One region of the Actinoplanes sp. NPDC051388 genome, then DNA from elsewhere that is predicted to be linked to it. Evidence: riboswitches for the same ligand, from Rfam matches in the RefSeq annotation. Region 1 holds a riboswitch; the other holds the start of a gene.
The links. Region 1 has a riboswitch for ZMP and ZTP ahead of ACZ6TI_RS08365 (glycine hydroxymethyltransferase). Riboswitches for the same ligand answer to the same signal wherever they lie in the genome.

Region 2: it holds a riboswitch for ZMP and ZTP, as region 1 does, so the genes downstream of both, ACZ6TI_RS24020 (bifunctional 5,10-methylenetetrahydrofolate dehydrogenase/5,10-methenyltetrahydrofolate cyclohydrolase) here and ACZ6TI_RS08365 (glycine hydroxymethyltransferase) in region 1, are expected to answer to the same signal.

What each region holds. Positions count from the first base shown of each region.
Region 1 is NZ_JBVJIP010000003.1:10,734-18,435, forward strand. Features, by position in the region: gene ACZ6TI_RS08335 (alpha/beta fold hydrolase) at 1-9, shown strand, start outside; gene ACZ6TI_RS08340 (cation efflux transmembrane domain-containing protein) at 164-805, opposite strand; gene ACZ6TI_RS08345 (ArsR/SmtB family transcription factor) at 805-1,134, opposite strand; gene ACZ6TI_RS08350 (putative quinol monooxygenase) at 1,161-1,463, opposite strand; gene ACZ6TI_RS08355 (discoidin domain-containing protein) at 1,487-4,438, opposite strand; gene erm (23S ribosomal RNA methyltransferase Erm) at 4,653-5,429, opposite strand; ZMP/ZTP riboswitch at 5,775-5,866, shown strand; gene ACZ6TI_RS08365 (glycine hydroxymethyltransferase) at 5,903-7,318, shown strand; gene ACZ6TI_RS08370 (isochorismatase family protein) at 7,294-7,702, opposite strand, start outside.
Region 2 is NZ_JBVJIP010000009.1:263,299-271,000, reverse strand. Features, by position in the region: gene ACZ6TI_RS24045 (glycosyltransferase family 2 protein) at 1-581, shown strand, start outside; gene ACZ6TI_RS24040 (glycosyltransferase family 2 protein) at 623-1,582, shown strand; gene ACZ6TI_RS24035 (glycosyltransferase family 2 protein) at 1,579-2,955, shown strand; gene ACZ6TI_RS24030 (hypothetical protein) at 3,101-5,329, shown strand; gene ACZ6TI_RS24025 (hypothetical protein) at 5,326-6,210, shown strand; ZMP/ZTP riboswitch at 6,217-6,300, shown strand; gene ACZ6TI_RS24020 (bifunctional 5,10-methylenetetrahydrofolate dehydrogenase/5,10-methenyltetrahydrofolate cyclohydrolase) at 6,312-7,178, shown strand; gene ACZ6TI_RS24015 (glycoside hydrolase family 26 protein) at 7,188-7,702, opposite strand, start outside.

The DNA.
Region 1 (7,702 bases):
CCGAACTGAGCCGGCCGACCACAGGTGTTGCGTATGGGTGTGTAGAGCGGCAACGGCACGGCGCATCTTCGTGGTGGCGGCGGAGCAGGACCACTTCGACCGAGCGTGAGCGGCGCCGGAACGCCCAGCCCAGCCCAGCCGTCGTCGGTGAACCCGGGTGCCGTCAGCCGTCGCCGGAGCAGCAGGCGCACGCGTTGGCCGTCGGAGGAAGCGCGCAGCAGGCGTCGCCGCGCCAGGCGGCTCGGCCCTCCCTTGCCGCGATGGCCGCGATGATCAGGGCCGCCGCCGGGTCGGCCCAGGACCAGCCGAGCAGGCTGTTCAGGAGCAGGCCGACCAGCAGCACCGCGGACAGATAGGTGCAGAGCAGGGTCTGCTTGGAGTCGGCCACCGCGGTGCGCGAGCCCAGTTCGCGGCCGGCTCGGCGCTGGGCCCAGGACAGGCCGGGCATGACCGCGAGCGAGACCGCGGCCAGCGCGATGCCGACCGGGGAGTGGTCGGGCGTGGCCTGGCCGAGCAGGGCGCGCACCGACTCGACGGTGACGAAGGCGGCGAGCGCGAAGAACGAGAACGCGATGACGCGCAGCGTGGTCTTCTCGCGGGCCGCGGGATCCGGCCCGGCGAACTGCCAGGCGACGGCCGCCGCCGAGGACACCTCGATGACCGAGTCCAGGCCGAAGCCGATCAGCGCCGTGGAGGACGCGACGGCCCCGGCGCCGATCGCGATCACCGCCTCGATCACGTTGTATGTGATGGTCGCGGCGACCAGCCACCGCACCCGGCGGGTCAGCACGGCCTGCCGGCTCATCAACAGCAACCGTCCACATCGGCGTCCGGGCACGCGGCCGGGTCCACCGCCAGCACCAGGCCGAGCAGGTCGCCGAGGGCATGCCGCAGGCGGGGGTCGGCCAGCTCGTAACGGGTGCGCCGGCCCTCGGGCACGGCCACCAGCAGCCCGCAGCCGCGCAGGCAGGCCAGATGGTTGGACAGGTTCTGCCGGGTCGCGCCGAGCAGGTCGGCCAGCTCGGCCGGGTAGCCGGGACCGTCGCGCAGGGCCAGCAGCAGCCGGGCCCGGGTGGGGTCGGAGAGGGCATGGCCGAAGCGGGCGAGGACCTGCCCGTGCGTCGCCGTTTCCATCCGCTGATAGTACAGCAGGCGCTGTACTAAAGACCCTTGGATACGCCCGGGGTGAGGAACTCGACGCGCGTGCCGGTCAGCAGCGGGTTCTTCCGGGCGTGGAACGTCTGGACGTGCTCGGCGTCCTCGTGGGCCCGGAACGCGTCGCGGTCCCGATAGACCTCGTAGAAGACGCGGACCAGCGGCTCGCCCTCGACCGCCGACGTGGCGTAGACCAGGGTGCCCGGCTCGCGGGCGGTGATCTGCTCGACCGCGGCCGCGGTGAGCTCGTCGAAGCGGGCCGCCGCGGCCTCGTCCCGGCAGTCGAAACGAACGACGAGTGCGAGCACCGCCACCTCCAGAGGGAAACGGCTCAGCCGAAGACGGCGAAGTCGGTCAGCTCGGCGTTGCCGGGCTGCCAGTTGTCGACCACGACGGTGACATAGCGAGCCGAGACGCGCAGCGGAATCTCGGTCAGGCGGGCCGGCCGGGCCACCTTGGCCACGGTCGAATAGGTGACCGCGTCGGTCGAGCGCTCGATGCGGATCGAGCCGCGGCGGCCGGCCGTCCAGGTCAGGCGGACCATCGTCAGGGACTCGGTGGCGCCGAGGTCGACCACCATCCGGCCGGTCGGGCCGGGACGCCACGACGTGCGGGTGTCGCCGTCCACCGCGCGCGCCGGGGAGGTCATGCCGGTGGGCAGCGGTGAGGTGGGGAACGTGGTGCGGCCCCGGGCCAGGTCGGCCGTCGGGGTCACCGGGCCGCCGGGCACGGTCAGCGTCGTCGACTTGCCGGCCGCCAGGCGTACCGGAGAAGACCAGGAACCGGATCGCACAGCGATCGCCACCGGCTGGGATTGCGGCGCGGTGATCGTCACGTGGTGCGAGTCGGGCACGGTGAAGCGGGTGCCGAGCGGCACCTCGCCGCGCACCTCGAAGCGTGGCGGCTCGACCCGCCCGGTGCCGGCCGGCTGCGTGACGCCCCAGGCCAGGCCGTCCTTCCGGAGCACCTGCATACCGCGATACAGCCGGCGCGAGGACGGGATCGTCACGGTCGCGCCGGTGATCGGGTCGGCCGTCAGGTTGAAGACGCTCAGGTAGCCGTCCGCGTCGCTGACCCGCAGGCCGGGCGGGGTGTCCGGGATGCGGCGCCGGGCCATCGCGGCCAGGTCGACGCCGGGTCGCGCATAGGCCTCGATCAGTGTCGGCGAGGGCGGGCCGGTGGCCGCGATCACGGCGGTGGCGGACACCGTGATCGGCCGGCCGGTGTCGTGCGTGACCAGGCCGGCCCGGCCGTCGATGTCCACCCAGCCACCGGACAGCTCGTGGGCGTCGGGCACCACCACCGCGTCGGACCAGGCGACCGCGTCCTCGGACGTCTGGATCACGTATCTGGTCGCGTACGCCGACTCCCAGGAGAGCCGGACCCCCGCGACCGTGACCGGCGAGCCCAGATCGACCGCGAACCAGCTGTCCTGCCGCCCGCGCTCGGTGCGGTCCACCGCCCAGCGGGTCTGCGGATTGCCGTCGGTGGCGTTGTACGCCGGATAGCTCACGTCCGACGACGAAGCCCCGGTCAGCGCGCCCTGTGCCAGATCCGCGCCGGCCTCGTCCAGCACGCTGAACGTCCACAGTGAATAGCCGTACTGATTGGCCGCCTGCCGGCCCTGCATCCGCACATAGCGAGCGGGCCGCGCCTCGAACAGCAGCTCGTCGATGCCGCCGTCGCCGCCGCCGCCCGCGCTGCCGTCGAGCGTGATCGAGCCGGTCGTGCTGGTGAACGTGCGCCGCCCGGTGAGCCCGGGCATGCCCGGCATCTCGAGGTTGAACAGCGACAACGCGCCCTCGTCGGTGCCCACGCCGGTGCTCGCGTAGACCACCGTGCCGGTCGGCAGCGTCGCGTAGGCCGCGTACTCCTCGCCGTAGATGAGCACGGTCGCGGTGGCGTCGACGCCGTCCCGGACACGCTGATAGGCCGCGGTCCAGGTGTCCGACGGCGCCCGCGACGAGGCCGGCAGGAACGCGGCGGCGCGCGTGTCGATCAGCCAGTTGTCGTGTCGCGGCTGCCACAGGAAGTTCACGAAGCCGGTCTTGGTCACCGCCGCGGCGAACGCGTCACCCGATTGGTGCACGGTCAGCCCGAGCTGGTCGCCGAAGTCGCGGGTGCCGCTCGCCCGGGCGAAGAACTGCGGCGCCGACACCGGCTTGGTCGGCCGGCCGCGGTGGCGGTGGAACAGGTAGGAGATGGCGAGCTCGGCGCGGGCCTCCGGCTCGTACTTCTCCTCGCCACTGAACTTGGTCAGGCGAAACTCCGGCGAGTGCCGCAGGTAGGGCTCGAGCCGTCCGGCCAGATCGGCTTCGGCGCGCGCCGCGTCCGGATCGCGCAAAACCTGAGCCAGGTACGCGAGCGGCAGCACGTCCCGCCCATAGAGGTGATATCGATCCGCCACCATCGGCATCACGGTCTCGCCCGCGTCGCTGGCCAGCAGCCGCAGCGTGCGCCACAACTGCTCGCCGTTCGGCTGCCGCAGCAGCACGTCCGGCACCCGCTTGCCGGCCGTCATGAAGTGGATCGCCGCCCGGCCCGCCGTGCGCCACAACTCCGCCTGGTAGTGCGGGTTCACCGATTCGTGGTTCTCCACCACGAACGTGTCGTGCAGGTTGTGCCCCCGGCTCAGGTCCTTGACCACCACGCCGTCGAGCCGCGCCAGGTTGGCCCGGTCGGCGGCCGGCAGCGCGCTCGCGTTGGCCGCCCAGAACAGGAACCGGCCGCGCAACGCGGCGTCGTCCCGCCCCCAGGCCAGCCCCGGCGCGATCGCCTGCGCGTAGACGCCCATCTCCTCGAGCTTGGTGTCACCGAGGTGTCCGCCCGCCGTGCCGTTCGGCGTCCAGTCGCCGCTGAGCGGATCGTCGGCGTACGCCAGCCCGTACGCATAGGAGGCCTGCCCCGACGCGATGGCCGACACCTTCGTGCGGGTGCGGTCGTCCAGGTCGTCCCAGAGCAGCCGGGCGGCGAGCACGAAGTAGAGCTCGAAGGTCGAGTCCCAGAACAGCTGCCGGCCCCAGTCCGAGCCGCCGGCCAGCCGGTTCGTGCCGGCGAACCGCCCGATCGTGGCCAGCGTGTGCTCCTGCAGCGTGCTCTTGCCGACGCCGGCCAGCGCCTCGTCGTAGCCCTCGGCCCGCAGCAGCACCGCGTTGCCCAGCACCGACGCGAACCGGAAGTCGTCCGAACGGTAGGCGCCGGTGGCCGGGTCCCACTGCTGCTCGACCCACCGGGTGTGCAGGTGCAGCAGCCGGTGATAGGTGGCCGCGACGGGGTCGTCCACCGGCCGCGCCCAGAGTCCGGCGGGCCGCCGGGCCGGGATCGGGACGGCGAGTGCCCCGCTTAGCGCCAAGAAATGGCGACGGGACAGCGGCGCCATCGAACCTCCACGGGGACCTGCGGACGTGCCGACAATCAGTATCCGGTCGGGCCGCCTCACGACAAATGGTGTGATGGCGACCGACACCCCGCTGTTACGTTCCATCCGCCGGAAACGTTCAAGTGATCAGCCGGAAGAGGTTCAGCCACTGCTCCGGCCACACCACGCCGACCGGCGCCTCGGCGGAGAGCCGGTTCGCCCGGAATGCCGCGGTGACCCGCCGGTTGCCGTAGCGCCGGGACAGGGACGCGGCCAGCGAGCCGCCGACGCCGGTGAAGCCGCACTCCACGAACGACCGGAACTCCGCCATCGCCGACGGCGTGACCAGCGGAAAGTCGCGGTGGACCAGGCGCAGCAGGCCGGCGTCGACCCGGGGGACCGGGCGGAAGGCGGTGCGGGGGATCCGGCCCGCCAGCTCCCACGAGTGGGTGGGCCAGGTGCTGATCGTCAGGCGGGTCCAGCGGCCGTAGTCGCCGGTCCGCTTGCGGGCGTATTCCAGCTGTGTGACCAGGGTGGCGTGACGCAGGGTCGCCGATCCGAGGCACCAGGACACCACCCCGGAGGTGAGCGCGTAGGGGATGTTGCCCACCACCGCGAAGGAGGACGTGGGCGGGTCCTCGCGGAGGAAGTCGGCGATGCGCACGTCGAGAGCGGGGTGCGACGGCAGCGCGGCGGCGACCGCGGGATCGACCTCGAAGGCGACCACCCGGCCCGCCCGCGCCAGCAACAGTGAGGTCAGGTGGCCGCGGCCGGCGCCCACCTCGTACACGAGATCGTCGGGTTCGAGATCGGCCGCCGCGACCACCTGACGCAGGGCAGCGGTGGAGGAGAGGAAGTTCTGACCGTACGCACGACGGGCGCGGGAATGCGCACGTCGCGGAGAAGAGGGCGCCATGACCATGGTCCTGTCCGCCGTCGCGAGGACGCGAAGGCAAGAACGGAAGAGGACACGTAGGCCCTGGCGGGCTCAGGCGAAAGGAGCTAGGCGACCAGGGCCGGACGCCGGTCGCGCAGACGGATCGAAGACAGCGGTCCGCGCGCGGGCGTCACGAGCCCGGCGAGCAGAGCGTGCGTCGTGATCATCCCGCGACCCTACTGAACGGCCGTCCCGGCGTACCAGTGAATTAAGAGCCGGTGTGCCGCGCGGCCTGCCGCAGATCGAGATCCTCGATGCCGATCGCGACGATGAGCAGGATCTCGACACCGTTCATGTTGATCACCGTGAGGGCTGAGTATGCTTGCCGCGGGCCGTGACTGGCGTGTTCGGATGGGTCAACCATCGTGGAGCGGTCCCGTCATCGACGACGACTGCCGTGCGCCTGGGCCTCTTGATCCGTGCTGAGTTTGCCGAGAAGCGCAGGAGGTCCGATGAACGCCGAGTCCAATGCTTTCCGCTCCGCCCTCGAAGTCGTCCGCCAGGTCGAGCCCCGCATCGCCGACGCGATCGCCAAGGAGCTGCACGACCAGCGCGAGTCGCTCAAGCTGATCGCCAGCGAAAACTACGCATCGCCCGCCGTGCTGCTGGCGATGGGCAACTGGCTCAGCGACAAATACGCCGAAGGCACCATCGGCCGCCGGTTCTATGCCGGCTGCCAGAACGTGGACACCGTCGAGTCGGTCGCCACCGAGCACGCCCGCGAGCTGTTCGGCGCGCAATACGCGTATGTCCAGCCGCACTCCGGCATCGACGCCAACCTGGTGGCCTACTGGGCGATCCTGGCCGACCGGGTCGAGGTGCCCCATCTCAAGAAGTTCGAGAAGCGGCAGGTCAACGATCTGACCGACGCCGAGTGGGCAGAGCTGCGGGCGGCCTTCGGCAACCAGCGGATGCTCGGCATGTCGCTGGACGCCGGCGGCCACCTGACGCACGGCTTCCGGCCGAACATCAGCGGCAAGATGTTCGACCAGCGCAGTTATGGCGTGGACCCGGCGACCGGGCAGATCGACTACGACGCACTGCGGGCCACGGCGCGCGAGTTCAAGCCGCTGGTGATCGTCGGTGGTTACTCCGCGTACCCCCGCAAGGTGAATTTCCGCGTCATGCGCGAGATCGCCGACGAGGTCGGCGCGACCTTCATGGTTGATATGGCCCACTTCGCCGGTCTTGTCGCGGGCAAGGTCTTCACCGGGGACTTCGACCCGATCCCGCACGCGCACATTGTCACCACCACCACGCACAAGAGCCTGCGCGGCCCGCGCGGCGGCGCGGTGCTCTGCGGTCCCGAGCTCTCCGACCAGGTCGATCGCGGCTGCCCGATGGTCCTCGGCGGCCCGCTCGCGCACGTCATGGCGGCCAAGGCGATCGCGTTCGCCGAGGCGCGTCAGCCGTCCTTCGCGGATTATGCGCAGCGCATCGTCGACAACTCCCAGGCGCTCGCGGCCGGCCTGCTCGCCCGCGGCGCGACCCTGGTCAGCGGCGGCACCGACAACCACCTGGTGCTGATCGACGTCGACAAGTACGGCCTCACCGGCCGCCAGGCCGAGCAGGCGCTGCTCGACTCCGGCATCGTCACCAACCGCAACGCGATCCCGTCCGACCCGAACGGCGCCTGGTACACCTCCGGCATCCGGATCGGCACCCCGGCGCTGACCTCGCGCGGCCTCGGCACCGGCGAGATGGACCAGATCGCCGAGCTGATGCACACGGTGCTGTCGCAGACCACGCCCTCGCCGACCTCGAAGGCGAAGTTCACCCTCGACCCGGCCGTGTCCGACCGGGTCAGCAAGCAGGCCACCGAGCTGCTCGCCGACTACCCGCTCTATCCCTCGGTCGACCTGGGGTAGTTCGTCAGGAAGGCGTCGACCGCGGCCACGAACTCGGCCGGTTGGTCGCGGTGGACGTGATGCCCGGCCGCGATCGTGACCAGGGTGGCGGCCGGCATGTGATCCCGCAGCTCAGCGTGCAGGTGCTGCGGGATCTGGCTGTCCGGGCCGCCGCCGATGATCAGCGTCGGCACGGTGACCGACGAGGCGTTCTCCCAGCCGGCCGGGTCGGGGTCGTCGAGCTGGGCCCGGATCGCGTTGACCGCGGCGAAGTCGAACGGCGTCGGCTCGTCCGGCGGGGGGAGCGGCGGACGCTCGAGGTCGCCCGGCCGCAGGATCGGCGCGTCCTCGAGCACGAGGTGGCTGAGCCGGTCCGGCGCGGCCTGCCCCACCAGCATGGCGACC
Region 2 (7,702 bases), on a different contig from region 1:
TGAAGGGCTCGCGCTTCTCGCACGGCGGAAACAGCCACGACATCACGCCGCTGCGCAAGCTCGGCAACGACGGGCTGAACATGGTCGTCAACGTGCTGTTCGGGACCCGCTTCACGGACCTCTGCTACGGCTACAACGCGTTCTGGCGCCGCGTGGTCCCGGTGCTGGACCTGCCGGACACCCGGCTGCCGCGGCCGGCCGACGGCAGCAAGCTGTGGGGCGACGGGTTCGAGATCGAGACGATGATCAACATCCGGGCCGCGGTGGACGGCATGAAGGTCGGCGAGGTCGGCAGCGTCGAGCACGCCCGCATCCACGGCGAGACCAACCTGAACACCTTCCGGGACGGCTTCCGGGTGCTGCGCACGATCTTCAGCGAGTACGGCCGGATGCGCCGCAACCGCCGCACCGGCACGGTCACCGTCGCCGCCGAGCCCGCCCTGGCGCCGGCCCGCCGGATCGAGCAGTTCGACCGGAACATCCCCCGCTCCTCGGTCGCGCACGTGAACCGCGGCGCGCTGCAGGAGACCGGTGCCCGCCGTACGGACGACATCAAGCAGCGCCAGCACGCCCAGGACTGACGCTCGTCCCCCGTTCCCGCCCCTGCAAGGAGTCCCCGAAAGTGGAGAACTTCCGTCCCGAGGTCAGCATCGTCATCCCGACGCACAGCGAACAGCGCTGGTCGTCGCTGGTCCGCACCGTCGCCTGCGCCCGGTCGCAGGTCTACACGCCGGCCGAGGTCGTCGTCGTGGTCGACCACAACCCCTCGCTCTACCGCCGGGCCAGGCGGGACCTCGCCGGCGTGACCGTGCTGGAGAACCTCTACGCCAAGGGCGTCTCCGGCAACCGCAACACCGGCGCCTTCCACACCCACACCGCGCTGATCGCGTTCATGGACGACGACGTGATCTCCGAGCCGGACTGGCTCGGCAGCCTCGTCGCGCCGTTCGCCGACCCCAAGGTGGTCGGCACCGGCGGCGGGATCAGCCCGGCGTGGGAGGGGCGGGCGCCGCGCTGGATGCCCGAGGAGTTCCTCTGGGCGGTCGGCGGCTCGTACTCCGGCATGCCCACGGTGACCGCGCCGATCCGCAACGTCTGGTCGGCGAGCATGGTGGTCCGGCGCGAGTCGTTCATGAAGGTGGGCGGCTTCCGCACCGGCTTCGGCAAGGTCGGCGGTCAGAACCGGCCGGAGGACACCGAGCTCTGCATCCGGATGAGCGAGGCGGCCGGCGGCCACTGGATGTTCGTGCCGGAGGCGGTGATCCGGCACGAGGTGCCGGCGATCCGCTCGACCTTCTCGTTCTTCCTGCGCCGCTGCTACGCCGAGGGGCGCGGCAAGGTGCAGATGGCCGGCCTGCACCGCGGCGGCGACAGCCTGGACGCCGAACGCGACTACCTGCGCTCGCTGCCCAAGGCCGTGGCCCGCAACATCGCCGCGGCTTCGCGCGGCGCGGGCGTCTCGCACGCCCTCAAGGCCGGCAGCGTGCTGGCCGGTGTCGCCGCGGCCGGTTTCGGCGGCGCGGTGGAGACCATCTCGATCCGGCGTACGGTGCGCCGCCCGCAGCTGGAGGCCAGCCGATGAGCACCGGAGTCAACGGCCACGTGTGGACGCCCGCCGAGCGCGTCGAGGACGTCCTGATCCGCCCCGAGGTCGAGCCGGCCGGTGGGGTGCTGCCCGCCGCCGTGCACGACGTCGAGATCTCCGACCCGCTGCCCACGATCGCCGGGATCGGCGCGGACGGCCGCCGGGTGCTGCAGGCCTGGATGCTGGTCCGGCTGTTCTCCGAGCCGCTCGGCACGGTGCTGGTGGACGTGCCGCTCACCGGTCTGCGCCCGGCGGACGTGGGCCGGGCGATCAACGCCGAGCTCGGTGTCCAGCTCGCGCCGAGGCTGGCCGGGCTGGGCCTGGCCGCGCTGCCGATCGACGGGGTCACCCCCGCCACCGAGCCGGCCTTCCTGGCCCGCCGCCGCGAGGTGCTGGCCACCGCGCCGCACATCACCGTGGTGATCTGCACCCGGGAACACCCGGAGGCGCTGGCCAACTGCCTGGACAGCCTGCTGGACCAGAAATACCCGGCCTTCCGGGTGCTGGTCGTGGACAACGCGCCGACCAGCGACGCCACCGCCAAGGTGGTCGAGGCGGCCGCCGCGCGCGGCCACGTCGACTACCTGCTCGAGGCGACGCCGGGGCTCTCCTTCGCCCGCAACGCCGCCGTGGCGGCCGCGCCCGGCGAGATTCTGGCCTGGATCGACGACGACGAGCGGGCCGACGAGAACTGGCTGGCCGAGGTCGCCCGCGCGCTCGCCGACCACCCGGAGGCGGACGTCGTCTCCGGCGTGATCGTGCCGGCCGAGCTGGAGACCCGGGCACAGCTGTGGTTCGAGCAGTTCGGCGGGCACAGCAAGGGCCGCGGGTTCAAGCCCGACGTGTTCAGCCCGGCCACCGCGCACATCCAGAGCCCGCTCTACCCGCTGCCGCCGTTCGGCACCGGGGCGAACATGACCTTCCGGCCCGGCGTGATCGAGCGGATCGGCGGCTTCGACGTGGCGCTGGGCGCCGGCACCCCGGCGATGGGATCCGAGGACACCCTGGCGTTCACCCAGGTGCTGGTCGGCGGCGGCACCATCGTCTACCAGCCGAGCGCGGTCACCCGGCACTACCACCGGCGCGACCTCGAGGGCCTGCGCAAACAGATGGTCGGGTACGGCGCGGGGCTGACCGCGGCGTACACCAGCCTGCTGCTGGGCCGGCCGGGGCTGCTGTGGTCGTTGATCAAGCTGGCCCCGGGCGCGCTGCGCGACCTGACCGGCTCGGACAGCCTGCGGGTCGCCACGCTCGAGGAGGACTTCCCGCGCGACCTGCTCACGGCGAACCGCAAGGGGATGCTGGCCGGACCGCGGGCCTACTTCAAGGGCCGCCGGGCGGCTCGGGCGAGGGCGCGCGGCGCCCACTGATCCCTCGAACACCGGACATGTGGCCCCGGAACCGGGCATTCTCGGATCGGGGACACCGATGTCGCGAGACCAGATGCCCGCTGGGGACTGCAGATGCCGATGGACCACCCCGTCCGAGTCCCCCGACGCCGCGGAGGCGCCCGAGATGCCCGACCAGCGATCCGGTGACCGGACCGCGACCGAGGAGGCGCCCGTCGCCGCCGCGGGGACCGACCGTCCGCACGACCACGCCCGCGGCACCGCACCGGTGCCCGGGCGGCGTCCGCGTGGGCGTAAGCAGGCGCGCGGCAGCGTGCGGGTGGCGGACATCCAGACGAGCACCGGCGTGCCGAAGACTCAACTCAAGGTTGAGGGTGAACCTGAAGTAGAGGTTGAAGCTGTCAAGCCGCCGAAAATCGACAATTCGGCCACCCTGGACGAGCTCGTCGGCCGGGCGCTGTCCAAGGCCGTCGCCGAGGTCGCCAAGGCCGACCTGCCGGTGCGGGAACGCGCGGACACCGGGCGCATCGAGCAGCCGAGCCGGGAGCGGCGCAAGGCGCCGCGCGGCGGGCCCTTCGATCTCGGCCACGCGCCCTCCGTGCTGCTGTTCTCCAGCCTCGGTGTGCTGCTCGTGGCGCTCGCCTACACCGGTGGGCGCTCCGGCGCCGCGGGCGCGACCGGCGCCTACTGGATCGGCCAGGTGGTCGTCTTCACGCCGGTCGTGCTGCGCCTGCTGAGCCGCCGGATGGCCGGCGTCGCCGAATCGTTCCTGCTGGTCATGGGACTGGCGGTCAACCAGTACCTGCTGAAGTGGATGTACAGCCCGGACCAGTTCCGGTTCCCCGACGAACTGCAGCACTGGCTCGCCACCACCACGATCATGGAGACCGGCGAGCTGTTCCGGCCCAACCCGGCGCTGCCGCCCGCGGTGCACTTCCCCGGGCTGGCCGAGATGGGCGCGGCGGTGGCCTCGATGACCGGGCTGCCGGTCACCGCTGCGGGCATCATCGTGGCCGGCGTGGCGCACCTGGTCTTCGTCGGCGTGCTGTTCGTCTGCGTGCTGCGGGCCAGCAACTCCCCCGCGGTGGCCGGCGTGGCCTGCGCGACCTACGCCACCGCGCTGCACTACCTGTTCTTCAGCTCGATGTTCCTCTACCAGACCGCCGCGCTGCCGTTCTTCATGCTGGCCGTGTGGGCGGTCCGCCGATGGCGCGTCGAGGGCGGCAAGCCGTTCCTCGTGATCACCGTCGCGTCGGCGGCGATGACCGCGGTCAGCCACCACGTCACCGCCTTCGCGCTGATCGCCACGCTCGGCCTGCTGGGCCTCACCGAGCTGGTCGTGGAGAAGCCGCGGCGCTGGTCCGCGCTGCTGCCGGCGGTGATCGCGCTGGGCGTGACCGCGACCTGGATCCTGCTGGTCGCCACCGACGTGATCGGCTACCTCGAGGAGCCGGTCCAGCAGGTGATCACCACCGTGCAGACTCTGGTGAACGGGCAGCAGAGCGCGGCCTCGGCGAGCGCGCCGGTGTCGATCGCCCAACTGGCGCTGCAGGCCACCGGCCTGATCGGGCTGTTCGTGCTGTTCGTCGCGGTGGGCCGGGACATGGTGACGCGGCAGGACCGGGACACCTGGCGGTGGGCGGCGCTGATCGGCGGCGCGGTGTTCTTCGGCGGCAACGCGGTGCGGTTCCTCGGGCAGAACGGCCCGGAGATCGCCGGCCGGCTGTCCACGTTCACCTACGTGCCGATCTCGATCATCGCGGCCATCGCGCTGGTCCGGGCGGTGCAGATCCTGCCGTCCCGGGACACCGCCGGCCGCCGGCACTGGGTGGCCCCGGCGCTGTCCACCCCGCCGGGGACCGGGCGCAGCCTGGTGATCCGGGTGCTGGCCGGCTCCGCGCTGGTCACCCTGCTGATGATCGGCGCGCGGGCCGGTGGCTGGCCGCCGCTGGGCTCGCTGCTGCCGGGTCCCTATCTGGCGGGCGGGTTCGAGCGGTCGGTGGACGCGTACGGCGTGGACGCCGCCGAGTGGCAACGCGACGTGCTCGGCCCGGGCAACCGGGTCGGCGGCGACGTGACGTCGGTGTCGCTGGCCTCGACCTACGGCCGGCAGGACCCGGTGCGCGAGGTCGGCCCGCTCTACTACGCCGACTCGTGGAGCCTGGCCGACGACGACCTGGTCGCCGACCTGCACCTCAACTATCTGGTGGTGGACCAGCGGCTGAGCACCCAGCTGCCGGAGAGCGACGCGTACTTCGAGAACGACCCGCGGGCCGGCCTCATCACCGAGCCGCTGACCACCCGGCAGCTGGGCAAGTTCGACTCGCTGATCGACGTGGACCGGCTCTACGACAACGGCACGGTCCGGATCTACCGGATGGGAACCGACCAGTGAACGCCACCGAGCTGCGCGCGCGGGCCCTTTCCACGCTCGTCTCCGGCCCCGTGCTGACCGCGATCGCCACCGCCGTGTCGGCGGCCGCCGCGCTCGCCGGGCCGCCGGTGCTGGCCGTGCCGGGCGGGCTGCTGCTCGCCTTCCTGCTGCCGGGCCTGGCGCTGAACGCGCTGATCTTCCGCTACCGCACGCTCAGCGCGGTCGAGCGGACCGTGCTGGCGCCGGCGCTGAGCATGGCCACGATGATCGTCGCCGGGCTGGGCGTCTTCGTGGCCGGCTTCCCGCTGGACCGGATCACCTGGACCCTGGCCACGGCCGGGATCACCCTGGTCGTGCTGCTGCTCGAGGCGGTGCCCGAGCGGGTCTGGCAGGGCGAGGACGAGGACGACGAGGACGGCCCGGCGACCAAGCCGATTCCGGTCATCGGGGACGCCGACCCGCTGCGCAAGCTGCCCGGACCGTTCGCGCCGCGGTCGCCGGAGCAGCGGGTGCCAACCCGCAGGCTGGTCCGGCAGCTGCTGCCGATGCTGCTGGTGGTGGCGGTGCTGGGTGGGGCCGGCTGGCTGTCCTTCCGGAGCTCGGCGGACAGCTACCGGGTCACCGTCACCACGCTCGCCGCCGCGCCGCCCGGTCCGGTGGCCGCGGACGGCACCCGACAGGTCATCGTCACCGCGTCCGGGCTGGTCTCGGCTGACGGGCCGTACACGCTGGTGGTGACGGATCCGGCGGGCACCCGTACCGCGGAAGTGCCGGTCGGGGCCGGCGCCGGCGACCGGAGCGTGACCCTCACCCTGCCCTCCGCCGCCCGGATGACCGTCGGGCTCTACCGGGCGGGCGACTCCGCCGCCTACCGCGCGGTCATCATCGCGGCCACGGAGTAGGTTGGTCTCCTTCAACGCGACTGGCGGCACCGAGGATGGCGATCACCATCGGGGAGCGCGTCGTGGGGGCCGTCCGCCTGGGTGCCCACGGGGAGAAACGCATGTCCGACACCTCCACCGCCCGGCTGCTGCCGGGCGCGCCCGTGGCCAAAGCCGTGCTCGCCGACGTGTCCCGGCGCGCGACCGCCCTGCGCGAGCGCGGCGTCGAGCCCGCCCTGGCGACGATCCTGGTCGGCGACGACTCGGCCAGCGCCGGATACATCCGGATCAAGCAGAAGCAGGCCGCCGAGCTCGGCTTCGTGTCGCCGCACGAGCACCTGCCGGCGTCCGCCACCCAGCAGGATCTGCACCGGGCGATCGCCCGCTTCAACGACGATCCGGCGGTGCACGGCCTGCTGATCCAATACCCGATCCCGGGTCACCTCGACTACGACGCGGCGCTGATGACGGTCGACCCCGACATGGACGTCGACGGCATGCACCCGCTCAACCTCGGCCGGCTCTCCAGCGGGCTGCCCGGACCGGTGCCGTGCACGCCGGCCGGCATCGAGGCGCTGCTCGCGCACTACGAGATCCCGGTCGCCGGGCACGAGGTGGTCATCCTGGGCCGCGGCGCCACCATCGGCCGGCCGCTGGCCATGCTGCTGGCGCAGAAGCGGCCGACCGCGAACGCCGCGGTCACCGTGGTGCACACCGGCGTGCCGGACTGGCAGCGCTACACGCGCCGGGCGGACGTGCTGGTCGCGGCGGCCGGCGTGCCCGGCATCATCCAGCCCGAACACGTGCGGCCGGGCGCGACGGTGGTCGGCGCGGGCGTGCGCTACGAGGGCCGGCGGCTGCTGCCGGACGTGGACGAGTCGGTGGCCGAGGTGGCCGGCGCGATCACCCCGCGGGTCGGCGGCGTCGGCCCGACCACGGTCGCGATGCTGTTCCGCAACGCGGTGGACGCCGCGGAGCGCGCTGTGTGACTGGCCCCCTTACGCCTTGAAGTGCGGGTCGTTCGCCAGCGCCTTGAACGCGGCGAGCGACTCCGCGTCGGTGTCGATCCGCCACTTCTCGTGATAGCCGGGATGCGTGTCGGTGTCGAACCACACCAGCGCGCCGATCGCCGGGTGCTGCTCGACCCAGTTCCCGGCGAGGGTGATCCAGTCGGCCTTGGTGCTGCCGCCACGGTCCACCGAGCCGATCTCGGTGATCATGATCGGCTTCGTCGGCGCGTAGGAGTCGTAGAGCGCCTGGAACAGCCGGCCCGGGACCTCCCGGTGCAGGTTGTAGCCGGACACGCCGACCCAGTCGACCTGGTCGTCGCCCGGGTAGTAGCGGGCCTTGGCGTTCCAGCTCTCCGCCGGGCTGTCGTTCCAGTTCGGGCTCCACACCCAGGACACGTTGTCGGCGCCCTGGTCGGCGAAGATCTTCCGGAGGTGCTTCCACGACCTCACGTAGCCGGACGCGTCGTTGCCGTTCTTGGCGCCGCCCCAGGCGTACCAGCTGC